2 regions of the Paenibacillus sp. alder61 genome follow, and region 1 is predicted to be linked to the other one. Evidence: predicted binding sites of a transcription regulator. Region 1 holds the regulator's gene; the other holds the start of a gene.
What was found. Region 1 encodes LexA, which represses DNA repair genes until DNA is damaged. Its sites were predicted from a motif close to CGAACATATGTTCG; they were not measured.
Positions count from the first base shown of each region.

Region 1 (6,249 bases):
AAAACGAACGAAATTATTTCCGGTGAAGAAAAGGTTCGTGATTTCCTCAACAAATATGAAGTAATCTACGAACATTGGGATACCGAAAAACTCCCTCATGAACTGCGTGAAAACTTCTCGCTGACCGACGAGCAAAAGGCGGCCGTCCTGGAAGCCTACCAGTCCGAGATTCAAGATCTCGCCGCACGCCGCGGTTACCGTACCTGGGATGTGATCACCCTCTCGGAAGCGACGCCGAACATCGAAGAACTGTTGGCCAAATTCGAACAGATCCATACTCATTCGGAAGACGAGATCCGGGCCATCGTATCCGGGGCAGGTACGTTCATTATCAAGGGAGACGAGCAGACCGGTTACTTTGATGTCAATCTGGTCCCGGGCGATTTGATTTCCGTACCGGAAAACACGCCTCACTTCTTTACTCTGACCGATGAACGTAAAGTAGTGGCCGTCCGTCTCTTTGTCGAGGAAGACGGATGGATCGCTCACCCTTATGAAGACCCTGCCTTTCAAAAGTAAGTCGAGCACTTGACTAAAACGCAAACAAGGCTGCTTCCGTCATGGAAGCAGCCTGTTTTTATAAAGCGGACTATTTTACCGTAAATTCCTTCGATGGCATGGAATGCTGATCCCGAGCGGTCACATGGGAAATGACATGGTATGTACCCGGTTCTTCGAATGTCTTCTCCAATACGTACATCCCTTCGCCCGAGCCGGCAACGACTTCCTTGTTGTGTTCACCCTCCGGCGTGTCGTCTTTCCAGTATTCAAACATAACCTCTTTGGCATCGTCCACGTTCTCACCTTGATGGGTGACCTTGGCTTCGAACTTGACCGGCTCCCCTGCGGCCACTTCAGCGGGACTTATCTGAAGCTCCACTTTAATCGGTTCAAGCGCATCGGCATCGGTCGCCGCATGATGGTCCGTCCCCTTCGATTTGCCGCATCCGCTTAATAACACCGCAAACAGCAGGGTCAAAGTGATGATCCAAACACCATTCCTTTTGTTCATGGCGCTTTCCTCCCTACACTCGATTCTTTTCAAAACCCTCAAGCGTATTTCGCGATGATGTCATGCAGTTCCGCCAAATGTTTGATTTCGTAGTCCGGCACAATTTCGTCGGTACGGCTGCGTCCATGCCGGTTGACCCAAACCGTGACCATCCCCACGCTCAGTCCGCCGCAGATGTCGGTCGTCAGTTTGTCGCCGACCATCAAGCTTTCCTGCGGCTCCACGCCCAGCAGTTCCAGTGCATGGCGGAAAATCGACGGATCGGGCTTTCCTTTCCCGAAGGATCCGGAAATGATAACTTCATCAAAGTAAGGCGACAGTTCCGGCACACCGTCAAGCTTTTCCTGCTGAAGGGCAGGACAACCGTTGGTTAACAGAAGCAGTTTCACCTTGCCCTTCAATTCGTCGAGAATGCGGAAGGTTTCTTCATACACATGAGGGCGGGAACGTCTTTCCTTGCCGAACTGCGCGGCCAATTCCCCGGCGAGCGCCTCGTTCTCCACACCGATCCCCTTTAGGCCGCGGCGCCAGGACTCCTTTTGGTAGACGGGAGCGAGTTGTTCCAGCTGGCGGAATTCCGGCTGCTCCCCCGCCGAGAAGGTCGCCCACAATCCCTCAAACGGATTGATCCCGATCATTTTGGTGAACGGAAAGGTTTCATAGGATTCGTACAATGCTCTGGCTTCCTTGCGGACCGATTCCTCCAGGGCTTCGGGATCAATCCCCGCCGCTTCACCCGCTTTTAGGCAGGTCGCTTCAAACGCTTCTTTAATACTGCGCTCATCCCACAACAAGGTGTCATCCAAATCAAAACATACCGCTTTAATGGACATATCTTCACACGCTCCCCCAAAATTGTGAAAAACCGATGTTATATTTATCTACGCTATCCCCTATCCCTTCTCAAAGGACACATGATGCAGTTTGGCATACTGCTCCAAACGTTCCCCCATCGCCTCTGTATCAAAACGGTTGCGCATACGGTAAAACACCCAATTGACGTCTTTGCTTTTCGGAATAATCGTGATTTTCCCGCGGCCCACCTTAATTTTACTGATGTTGTTAGCTTCCAACGCGCGGTCTCTGTTGAATTTGGACGTATACAGCCAGCCTTTATGAATCCGCAAATAAGGCTTTCTGAGAAAAATCGTCAACGCCAAGATCAGATAAAGAACAATGGTGACCCAGAACAACATCGAGTTGACTTCCGAAGCGTTGCCGATCAGCCCCACGACCGCATAAAGGAGAGCCAGCAAAACCAGAACTCCCGGAAGCAGGATATTTCTTCCCCTAAACACCTCGCCTTCCCCTTTGGGCCCTAACGAATACCGGGGATCCTGCCCTCCGCCGCCGATCCGGCTAGGCCCCTTCCCTTTCTTGTTCATACGAACCCGATTGCGTTCAACCTTCCTGTCAAATGAAGCCATGAACTTTCCTCCTACACCTATTGTTTATGTAAGCCAGGCCTTGCGGCCGGCATTATTTATCCACGATTTCAATCGATTCCAGCTGTTGGCGGAAATTGTTCCGGATGTTCTGCAAATAAGTTTCCCGGAGCTGTGCCCGTTCCAGCTTTTCATCCTCCGTCAGACCTTCCGTCTTGTTTTTTCGGGCCAATTCATTGATTCGCTTTACCAATGTATCTATATCCACTTTATTTCCTCCTGTCTGGTCATCCTTATTCTTAAGGCAACAATTCTTACTTTGACATGAGAAAAAGAGCTTGTCAAGGCGGCGGCCCTTAATCCAAGCTCTTTCAGTTTCTTCATATATATAGTCATCTATAGTCACCAAAACAGGACTTATATATAAACAAGGTTAGAAAGCCGTTAAACAAGCCACGCCTATCGGAATCAATCCGGGATAACGAGCATGTCCCCAGGATGAATATCGCTCACGGCTAATCCGTTCGCCCGCTTAATAGCCTCTACATACACACGCGTATCCTTCCCCCGCGGCTTATGAGCAACCGCAATCTCCCATAGCGTGTCTCCCGGCGTAACAATGACGGTTTCCTTGACATGAGAATCCCCGTCTTTGGCGGCGGCAAAAGCGGAAACCACTCCCGTACCGGTCATCGTCAACAAAATCAGTAGAAACACAATCTTCATCATGCGCCGGGTCCATTCCACCGAAGAAAAACCGAAGGCATCCCTCCAAGAGCGGGCAACCGGCTTATTATAAATACTTTGGTATGTAGTATATCTTGGCATATCGATCACTCCCAAACAAATGTTCTTGTTTTCTGATATCAATATAACACGAACACTTGTTTGATTCAATAGTTTTTTAGAACAATTGTTCGTATTTAATAGAAACGTTTAGAACTTATGTTTGTACGAACGGTAGTTCTATGTTATAATTTTTCCAAACGTTACTAATGGGGTTGATGATCGTTATGTCCAAGGTTTCCAGCCGACAACAGGCTATTTTGGAATTTATACGCAACGAAGTTCGAATGAAGGGTTACCCTCCTTCGGTACGCGAGATCGGCGAAGCGGTCGGACTTGCCTCCAGCTCTACCGTACACGGGCATCTGGACCGTTTGGAGAAGAAGGGATTTATCCGCCGGGATCCCACCAAACCGCGGGCCATCGAGCTGCTGGGACAAGAAGAATCCGATTCGCTCGGTATGTTCGCCCACAGCGTGACCCGGGTTCCGGTTGTCGGCAAGGTTACCGCCGGCATGCCGATTACGGCAACCGAGAATATTGAAGATTACTTCCCGTTACCTCAGCAATACTCCTCGGACGGTGAAATCTTCATGCTTTCCGTCGTCGGAGACAGTATGATTGAGGCGGGGATTCACAACGGGGATTATGTGATCGTTCGTAAGCAGCAGACGGCCAACAACGGCGATATTGTCGTGGCGATGACGGAAGATGACGAGGCGACGGTGAAGACTTTCTACAAAGAGAGAGACCATATCCGCCTCCAACCCGAGAATTCGACGATGGAACCAATCCGGCTCAAGAATGTGGTTATTCTCGGCAAAGTCGTCGGATTATTCCGCGACCTGCACTAATTTATTCTAGATGGTATGATGAAGAGGCTCCCTTAGCCGGGGAGCCTTTTTTAGTGTTGGCTGGTTAGACCGTCGTCAAATCGTCTTGCGGTAAATACCGCTTCATGCCGGAACGTTCTTCCCGCCAGATCTTTTTCAGCCAAAGTCTGCGCCGGTGGTATTTTTTCAAAGCGAACACCATATCGCATCAGCTCCTTGGCGTTAGCATGCCCAAAAGCTTGATTTTCATCAGTCGCGGAGTTAAATACGATGCGAGATAACCCCCGTCATATCTGGTCCGCCAAATAAGCAATTAATAAACAAAATAACAACAAGGAACCGTTTAGCACGCGGACGGATTACGTTGTATTCAAACAACTCCTACGTTCGAAGTAACGAGTACACGACGACGACGACGTTAACATCAGTTGCCTATAAGTATATCCAGTGCTCTCCCCTGCCTAGTGAACATTCCACCCCTTCCAACTTAAAAGAGATGCAAATCTGCAGGTATTTATGGCCGATACCCGAGGGAATGCGAAAAAGATGCGAATCTGCATGTTTTTCTAGCGATTTTAGAGAAACGAGCCGGTTTCGTTCAAAATACCTGCAGAATGGCAGGAATTTTTAAATTTATGTTCCGAACAAGAAAAAAACATGCAGATATGCAGAAATTCTATGTTACCAAGGTTATCTGATGAGGGCACTAGATTTATATGTATGCTGATGTTTTTATTACGGGTTACAAAAATGCAAAGTCCGGCTGGCTTACGGGTGTGGCTTAACGGGGGGGCAAAATAGGGGAAACCCCTAATCCTTACCGTCTCCCCGCCAAATGCCCCCTAACAAAAAATCCCCTGAAGCCTACGGCCCCAAGGGATTCCTCGATTAATATAATGTCATGTACTGATCGCGTTCCCATTGATGGACTTGCGTGCGGAACATGTCCCACTCGATTTCTTTCAGTTCATAGAAATGAGTCAAGGCATGGTCGCCGAGCGCCTCGGTAATGATCTCGCTGCGAATCAATTCGCCGAGCGCTTCCTTCAAGTCGGACGGCAGGCTTGGAATGCCTTCTTCCACGCGCTCTTCTTCAGACATCACATAGATGTTCCGGTCTACCGGATCCACGAGCGGCAGTTCGTTCTTGATGCCGTCGAGACCGGCCTTCAACATAACGGCCAGCGCCAGATACGGGTTAGCGGCAGGGTCCGGGTTCCGCACTTCGACACGGGTGCTGAGGCCGCGGGATGCCGGAATCCGGATCATCGGACTGCGGTTGCTGGAAGACCAAGCCACATAGCACGGCGCTTCATAGCCCGGAACCAGACGTTTATACGAGTTCACGGTCGGATTCGTGACGGCGGCAAAAGCGCGGGCATGCTTCAAGATCCCGGCCATGTAATGACGGGCTTCTTTGCTCAGGCCGAGCGTATCGCTCTCGTCGTAGAAAGCATTGACATCGCCTCTGAACAAGGATTGGTGACAGTGCATCCCGGAACCGTTCACGCCGAATAACGGCTTCGGCATAAAGGTCGCATGCAGGCCATGCTGACGCGCAATCGTCTTGACGACGAGCTTAAAGGTTTGAATTTGGTCCGCCGCCTTGATGGCGTCGGCATATTTAAAGTCGATTTCGTGCTGCCCCGGGGCCACCTCATGGTGAGAGGCTTCGATTTCAAAGCCCATTTCCTCGAGCGTCAAAACGATTTCGCGGCGGCAGTTCTCCCCGAGATCCGTAGGGGCCAAATCGAAATAACCGCCTTGGTCGTTCAATTCCATCGTTGGATTGCCCTTCTCGTCGGTTTTGAACAGGAAGAACTCCGGTTCCGGGCCGACGTTCATCGACGTATACCCCATCTCTTCGGCTTCCTTCAGCACGCGCTTCAGAATGCCGCGAGGATCCCCGGCGAACGGCGTGCCGTCAGGCATGTATACATCGCAAATCAAACGGGCTACGCGATCTTCGGCAACCCACGGGAAGATAACCCAAGTATCCAGGTCAGGGAAGAGATACATGTCCGATTCTTCAATCCGCACATAGCCTTCGATGGACGAACCGTCGAACATCATCTTGTTATCAAGCGCCTTCTCCAATTGGCTGACGGGAATTTCCACGTTCTTGATCGTTCCCAACAGGTCGGTAAATTGCAATCGGATAAAACGAACATTTTCTTCTTTGGCAATGCGTAAAATGTCTTCTTTTGAGTAACTCAAGATAACCTCTCCCTAC
Region 1 is NZ_JAIUDG010000002.1:256,956-263,204, reverse strand. It holds gene LBW89_RS03140 (1,2-dihydroxy-3-keto-5-methylthiopentene dioxygenase) at 1-519, shown strand, start outside; gene LBW89_RS03135 (FixH family protein) at 590-1,012, opposite strand; gene LBW89_RS03130 (HAD family hydrolase) at 1,051-1,845, opposite strand; gene LBW89_RS03125 (hypothetical protein) at 1,906-2,439, opposite strand; gene LBW89_RS03120 (DUF896 domain-containing protein) at 2,492-2,665, opposite strand; gene LBW89_RS03115 (LysM peptidoglycan-binding domain-containing protein) at 2,866-3,225, opposite strand; gene lexA (transcriptional repressor LexA) at 3,411-4,037, shown strand; gene glnA (type I glutamate--ammonia ligase) at 4,905-6,233, opposite strand.

Region 2 (6,249 bases), on a different contig from region 1:
TAACCTGTACGAATCCATGGGCTTGCGGCAGGTGGTGCCGATGGAGCCGTACTACATGGTCGTCGCCGGACGGGCCGGGGCGGATGAGCTTCTGACCGCGATCCAGGCCGAGCTGTCCGAGGTGAGAGATGCGGAGGGGCTGCTAGACGCAAGCGAGGCCCCCTACCTGGGGAAGTACGATGAGTTTGTTCCGCCCGAGCTGGTGCGGCGCGCTTTTGCCGTGGACGGATTGGATTTGAAGGGCTTGAAGGCAGCGTTGAACGGCGTTCCGGGGGATGGTTTTGCCGGTTGAAAGCCGAACAGCTAACGGAGCGGGAGCGCTTTAGATACGCATTAAATTTAATTTTTGAAGGGGATAAAGACATGGCGGCGAGAATAAAAATGATGGCACCTCAGCTTCCGGCGGAGTTGAACGAGGCACGGTGGGAGGATGTCCTGGAGGACGAGGACCGTGAACTAGTGAACGGGCTGCTCAGCGGCGACCGGTTCGAATATGAGGTCATGGATCGGTGCATTTTGGCCAAAGTAAGGCTGCGCGGATGTTCTTTTGCCCATACCACTTTCGACCGGATGGACCTGACCGACGCGGTTCTGGAAAACTGCGACCTGTCCAATGCCGTCTTGCAAAAAGGTGTGATCCACCGCGTCCATTTCAAGGACTGCAAATTGACCGGCATCAATCTGAGCAAGGCCAACCTCGGGTTCGTCACCTTTGAAAACTGTATCATGAACCTGTCCGATTTCGGCGAGGCTTCGCTCAAGCAGGTGCGCTTTACAGGCAGTGTTTTGCAGAATGCGACGTTTTATGGCTGCAAGTTCAAGGATGTGGAGCTCGACGTGTGTGACCTGAACGAAGCGGATTTCAACAACACCTCGCTGAAGGGGATGGATATCAGCACGTGCACGTATGACCGAATCGACATTCCGGTAGACGCACTGGCGGGATGCACCGTGGCGCCCGAGCAGGCGATCGGGTTTGCGAAGCTGTTGGGATTGAAGGTGAAGGGATAGAAGAGGAGTGCCCAGAGCATACATAAACGGGTATCCGAAAGCATCGGAAGGCAGAACTCTGCTGATATGCTCCCCATACAGTAGACAGGTGAAATAATAAAACCTGTTACTGTGAGGGGAGTTTTTTTTCATGCCTACAGACAAGCCCAGTGCTATTGAGAAGTTAGCCATCCTTCAAGAGATTGAAAGGGGCCTTATTGGAGTGAAGGAAGCCGCCAGGAAGCATGGCTTTAATAAGTCCACAATAGCCAAATGGCAACATCGTTATCGGTTATATGGATACGAGGGATTAGAAATCCGCACTCATAATCGGAGTTATTCCGAGAGCTAAAGCACCAAGCGGTTAAGGATTATCTGGATGGGGGGTGTCGCAGAATCAAATCATTGATAAATATCGGATTGCGAGTCGAACGCAACTCGCCAACTGGATTAAGAAGTATAATAGTCATAGCAGTTTAAAAGCCTATACAGGAGGAACAACGGCTATGACCAAGGGACGTTCCACGACATGGCAGGAGAGAATTGACATTGTCCTCTACTGCCTTGCAAATGGACAAGACTATACAAAAACAGCAAGGCAGTTCCAGGTTTCTTACCAGCAAGTATACGGATGGGTAAGGAAGTATGAAGTAGGTGGTCAGGATGCTTTACAGGACGGCAGAGGACGTACAAAGTCGCCTGAAGAGCTAAGCGAAACGGATCAGCAAAAGCTTGCCATGAAGAAGCTCGAGTACGAAAACGAACGGCTCCGAGCGGAGAATGCTTTCTTAAAAAAGTTACAAGATCTCGAAAGGAGGCGTCCCTGAGCCAGCATCGGCAAGAGAAGATCTACCTTGCCATTCAAGCTGTCCAAAAGCAGAGTCACTCAGTATACAGCTTTTATGCAGCTGCCGGGGTGTCAAGGTCAAGCTATTACAAGTGGCTTAACCACATTCCTGGGAAGCGCGAGATGGAGAACAGAGAGCTGACGGAGGTTATGATGTCCTTGTACGAGAAGGTCGAGGGCACCTTCGGTTACCGGCAATTAACACTACATATGTGTCGACAAATGCAAAAAGCGATTAACCTTAAGCGAGTGCAACGACTTATGAAGATTAAAGGAATCCAGTCCGTCATCCGTAGAAAGAAAAGGAAGTACCAGCGTTCTACGCCGCAGCAGGTGGCTGAGAACATACTTAATCGTAAGTTCCAGGCCGAAGCGCCGAATGAGAAGTGGGTAACGGATGTCACGGAATTTAAATACGGTAATGGCCAGAAGGCCTATTTAAGCGCAATCCTTGATCTTCATGACAAATCGATTATTTCCTACGTACTGGGACACTCCAATAATAATCCTCTCGTGTTTCAGACGTTGGATCTAGCCCTGCAGTCAGCACCCGATAGCACACCGCTGCTTCATAGTGACCGCGGTTTTCAGTATACATCACTGCGCTTTAAGGAGCTGTTGGACGAAGCTAAAATAAAGCAGAGTATGTCCCGTGTGGGTCGTTGCATTGATAATGGACCGATGGAATCCTTCTGGGGAACCTTGAAATGTGAAAAGTATTATTTGCATACCTACCGAAGCTTTGAGGAACTCAAAAAGGATATTGATGACTACATACACTTTTACAATTATGAAAGACTACAAGCAAAACTAAACGGCCTCAGTCCAATGGAATTCAGGACCAAGGCCGCTTAATTGACTTTTATTTTTTGTACTGTCTACTTGACGGGGAGCGCTTCAAGCTGGCGGGGGTCTTTTTATTTTATGTTTAAGTTTGGCTAAAGTTTAGTAACTTTTTTATTTTGGATCATATAACAATTGACATACCTTCTTTAATGGGTGAAAATTGAGGAGAATTAATACTCTCAAATATTACCATTATATAAAGAAGGGCTGTATTGATTTTGAATAATATCCCTGAATTTTGTGATGGATACCATTTACCTGAAGGTATTCATGAGTGTACAATAAAGGATATAGAACATGCGTTCTTATTCACGGAAAAAAGAAAAAAACTATGGAGAATGTTCAAGGGGTTAATCAATAGACTTATTGACGTCGGGTTAACACCAAAAGCTATATTAATCGACGGGAGCTTTGTTACAGGAAGAAAAGAACCTGGCGATGTTGATTTTGCAGCGTACATTCCACCGGAGGTTGTTTCTGAAGCATTTACTACCTTGGATGAGCATGATAAGCAGGCAATTACCTTGTTTTTAAATCCAAATAATCAATTAGCCATTAGAAATATGTTTGGAGCGCATTTACTACTGGCTGATTCAGAGGATATGTTGAATCAGTGGGCTTATTTTTTCTGCACTGGCGGATCGAAGGGGAAGCTTAGAGACAAGGATCCGGAAAGAGACCCTGATTGGGTTATAGTTCCTCGAAGCAAGGGTATACTTAAGGTATACTTAGATGGGGGTGAAATCTGATGGTTATTGACACCTTGTCAGAAACAATAGAAAAATTAAAAGAAGCCCAAAAGAACTTGGAAAGAATAAGATCAACTTATAAAGATAATTCTGAATTACTCAACATTTATGAACCTTCGGCAAAATATTTAGTGGACAGCATGAAAGATCGTCTTAATGAATTGTTAAATGAGGAAGTCGATTTGAAATTATCTCAACCTGACAAGGATGTTGACCTTTGGATTCGAATTAATGGAGAGGATTTCCAATCAGGTAAGGGGCCAATTGGCTTGGTTGGTAACTTTTTAAGTAAATTATCTAACGCTAATAGACAATCCTTAAACTTAATTGCAAAAGCTCGTAATATTGATATTAAATCTATTACAAATGAGTTTCCGCTTTCATTCGATCTTACTACAACAGCTACAGGAAGTCTGAAATTAGGTTTGAAATCGCCTAATTTGAAAGTAGATATCGATGATGAACAACTGGATATGTTTAGCTATAATAAGGATCCGTGGGAAAAACTTAGAGAACTAGCTACCCAAAATGAGATGGCTGTTGAATCAATGCAGCTATTATTATCTGCACTTGCTTCAGCAGAAGATGAAGAAATTTTAAGTGGGTTGGTTGAAAAGTATAACGAAAGAGATGTTTTAAAAATTATTCACTATGCTAAGCAGGTTACACCTAGTTCTCAGTCTAATATTGACGCAATTTCCTTTGAAGGAAACAGTGTAACTTTTCGTCAGCGTATAGTCAATACAACCAAACACACGCGTAAACAATTATCAAAACAAGCAAAAAAACTAGTGAATAAAGAATTTGTACATGGTAAGGGGAAAGTACGTGGTGTTGATTTAGACGATAAGAGTTTAATTATTCGACCATTTGTTTTTGAAGATGTTAAGCATGATGAAATAAGATGTTACTTATTAAATGATGATGGTGAGCAAAGTCTTGAACGATTTCTTAAAAAAAGAGTGAAGGTATCTGGCTTTGTTGTTTATTCAAGTAATAATAAATTACTGAGGCTAGAAGCCGAAGAAATAACTGTGGAATAATGAGAAAAAATCCCGCACCTTCACTGGTTAGCGGGATTTTTTCATCATGAACTCTAAAACACCGAATTTCTCAGCATTCATGCGCGAGTCCAATTCCGTATTTTCACACGGGCCTTTTCCACGTCTCCGTAAACAAAATCGATCCTCTCCGGTAACCACTCCCTGACTCACGCCATAAAAAGCCTCTTTCTCCGTCGGCCCCGCGCCAAGCTCGATAAATCCGATTAGAGAGCTATCGTAAAATTTTCTCGTTGAATAGGAACATTTGTTCGGTATATAATATCCGCAGAGGTGATTCGGATATGTCAACGAACAAACTTACGCCGGGGTCGAATATGCTATGCGAGTCCTCCCGCATGATCCTGCCAGAGGATAAAGAGGCGATGTTGCGCGCTCAACATGAGGAAAAACGCAAGAGCCGTCCGGAAATCGATGGACAGCTCACGGAGCAGATTTCGCGTTTTCTGGTCGAGACACATCGCGCTAAACAGCCGGTTAATTTGCGCATGTTTGACGAGTTCGAAGACGTGCGAGTCGTCGGCGTAATTGAACGGCTCGATCTACGGTCCGGCCGCTTTATGGTTGACGGCGAATGGTTCGGCATGGCGGATATACTCGAATTGGGATTCGCGCCAAGAGAATAGGAAGTGAACGTAGAAAAGCGACGTAAACTAAACGGCGGGAGGTTAAACTTTCTACCGGTCCGGGTGAATGGCAGTGGATTCGGATCGAGGATATATTGGCAGCCGAGTAAATGAAAAGACTACAGGAGCAATTATGCCTCTGTAGTCTTTTTTTGTTGTTGGGAGCATGCCCACAACTTGCCCACAAAATATATCAACTTTTGAAATATTCACAGACCCTGTGAAACCGTAAAAGCCGCTTGGATAAAGGATTTCACGTTTTTTAAACGAATTAAATATACGTATTAACTTAAGAGTTATCTAAGGCCGGGTCGCGTCATAGATGCGGAACGTTAGATGAAATTACGATGCAAGTTCTTTTCAAAATCAAAAACTATGAGGTGCATAATGCCAAGACTAATTACATTGGCTGATGGAAGATCAGTAGAAGTTGAATGTGTAAGCTGCGCATTGACAAGTGGTTTGATTTCTTCAACAGGTGGAGTGATTTTTGAATCAAGCAACTTTCATGTCCATCAGGATATTGCTTACCCAATTAAAGGGTTAGTTATATTGGCTTCAAAGAGGCATTTTTACTGTATGGATGAATTAACAGATGAAGAGCGATTAGAATTTATTTCGTTAATCCATAAGCTCAGAAGTGAACAAAGAAAACGATTGGGAATTGATAAGGTCTATTATTTTTATAATGAAGATACAACACACCACTTTCATTTATGGATGGTTCCTAGATATGAATGGATGTATCAATTTGGAAATTCAGTAGAATCATTAAGACCGGCATTATTACATGCAAGGAATAATATGAATGACGATGAGAATATGAAGAGTGTAGAAGAAGGGGTTAGCATGCTAAGAGAGGGCATGAGGGATTTTGTGAGTAGCTCAAGGTAACTTCATCTAACACCGTGTTCATGCATCGGGCTGACGCCCTCGGTTTGGCAGAGGAGTAGTCGGGGGAAGTGGATGCAGCCAGACAACCCTGCGAGGCTGAGTGGCAGAGCCACCAGGGGCTAGCGCTCCTTAAGCCTCTCGGGTTCGTGAACACAAGAACGTTAACTGAAATCAACGATAGTGAAATAAGTACCCCCAAAATCTTTTTCAATCTTTGGGATAAGCTTGTTTAATGT
Region 2 is NZ_JAIUDG010000021.1:41,272-47,520, forward strand. It holds gene LBW89_RS20540 (DEAD/DEAH box helicase) at 1-292, shown strand, start outside; gene LBW89_RS20545 (pentapeptide repeat-containing protein) at 364-1,011, shown strand; partial or broken gene LBW89_RS27960 (IS3 family transposase) at 1,142-2,692, shown strand; gene LBW89_RS20565 (DUF6932 family protein) at 2,896-3,432, shown strand; gene LBW89_RS20570 (hypothetical protein) at 3,432-4,475, shown strand; gene LBW89_RS20575 (YolD-like family protein) at 4,778-5,119, shown strand; gene LBW89_RS20580 (HIT family protein) at 5,507-6,013, shown strand; gene LBW89_RS20585 (helix-turn-helix domain-containing protein) at 6,221-6,249, opposite strand, start outside.
Region 2: a site for LexA is predicted at 4,734-4,747, ahead of LBW89_RS20575 (YolD-like family protein). Genes of this name have one in related genera too.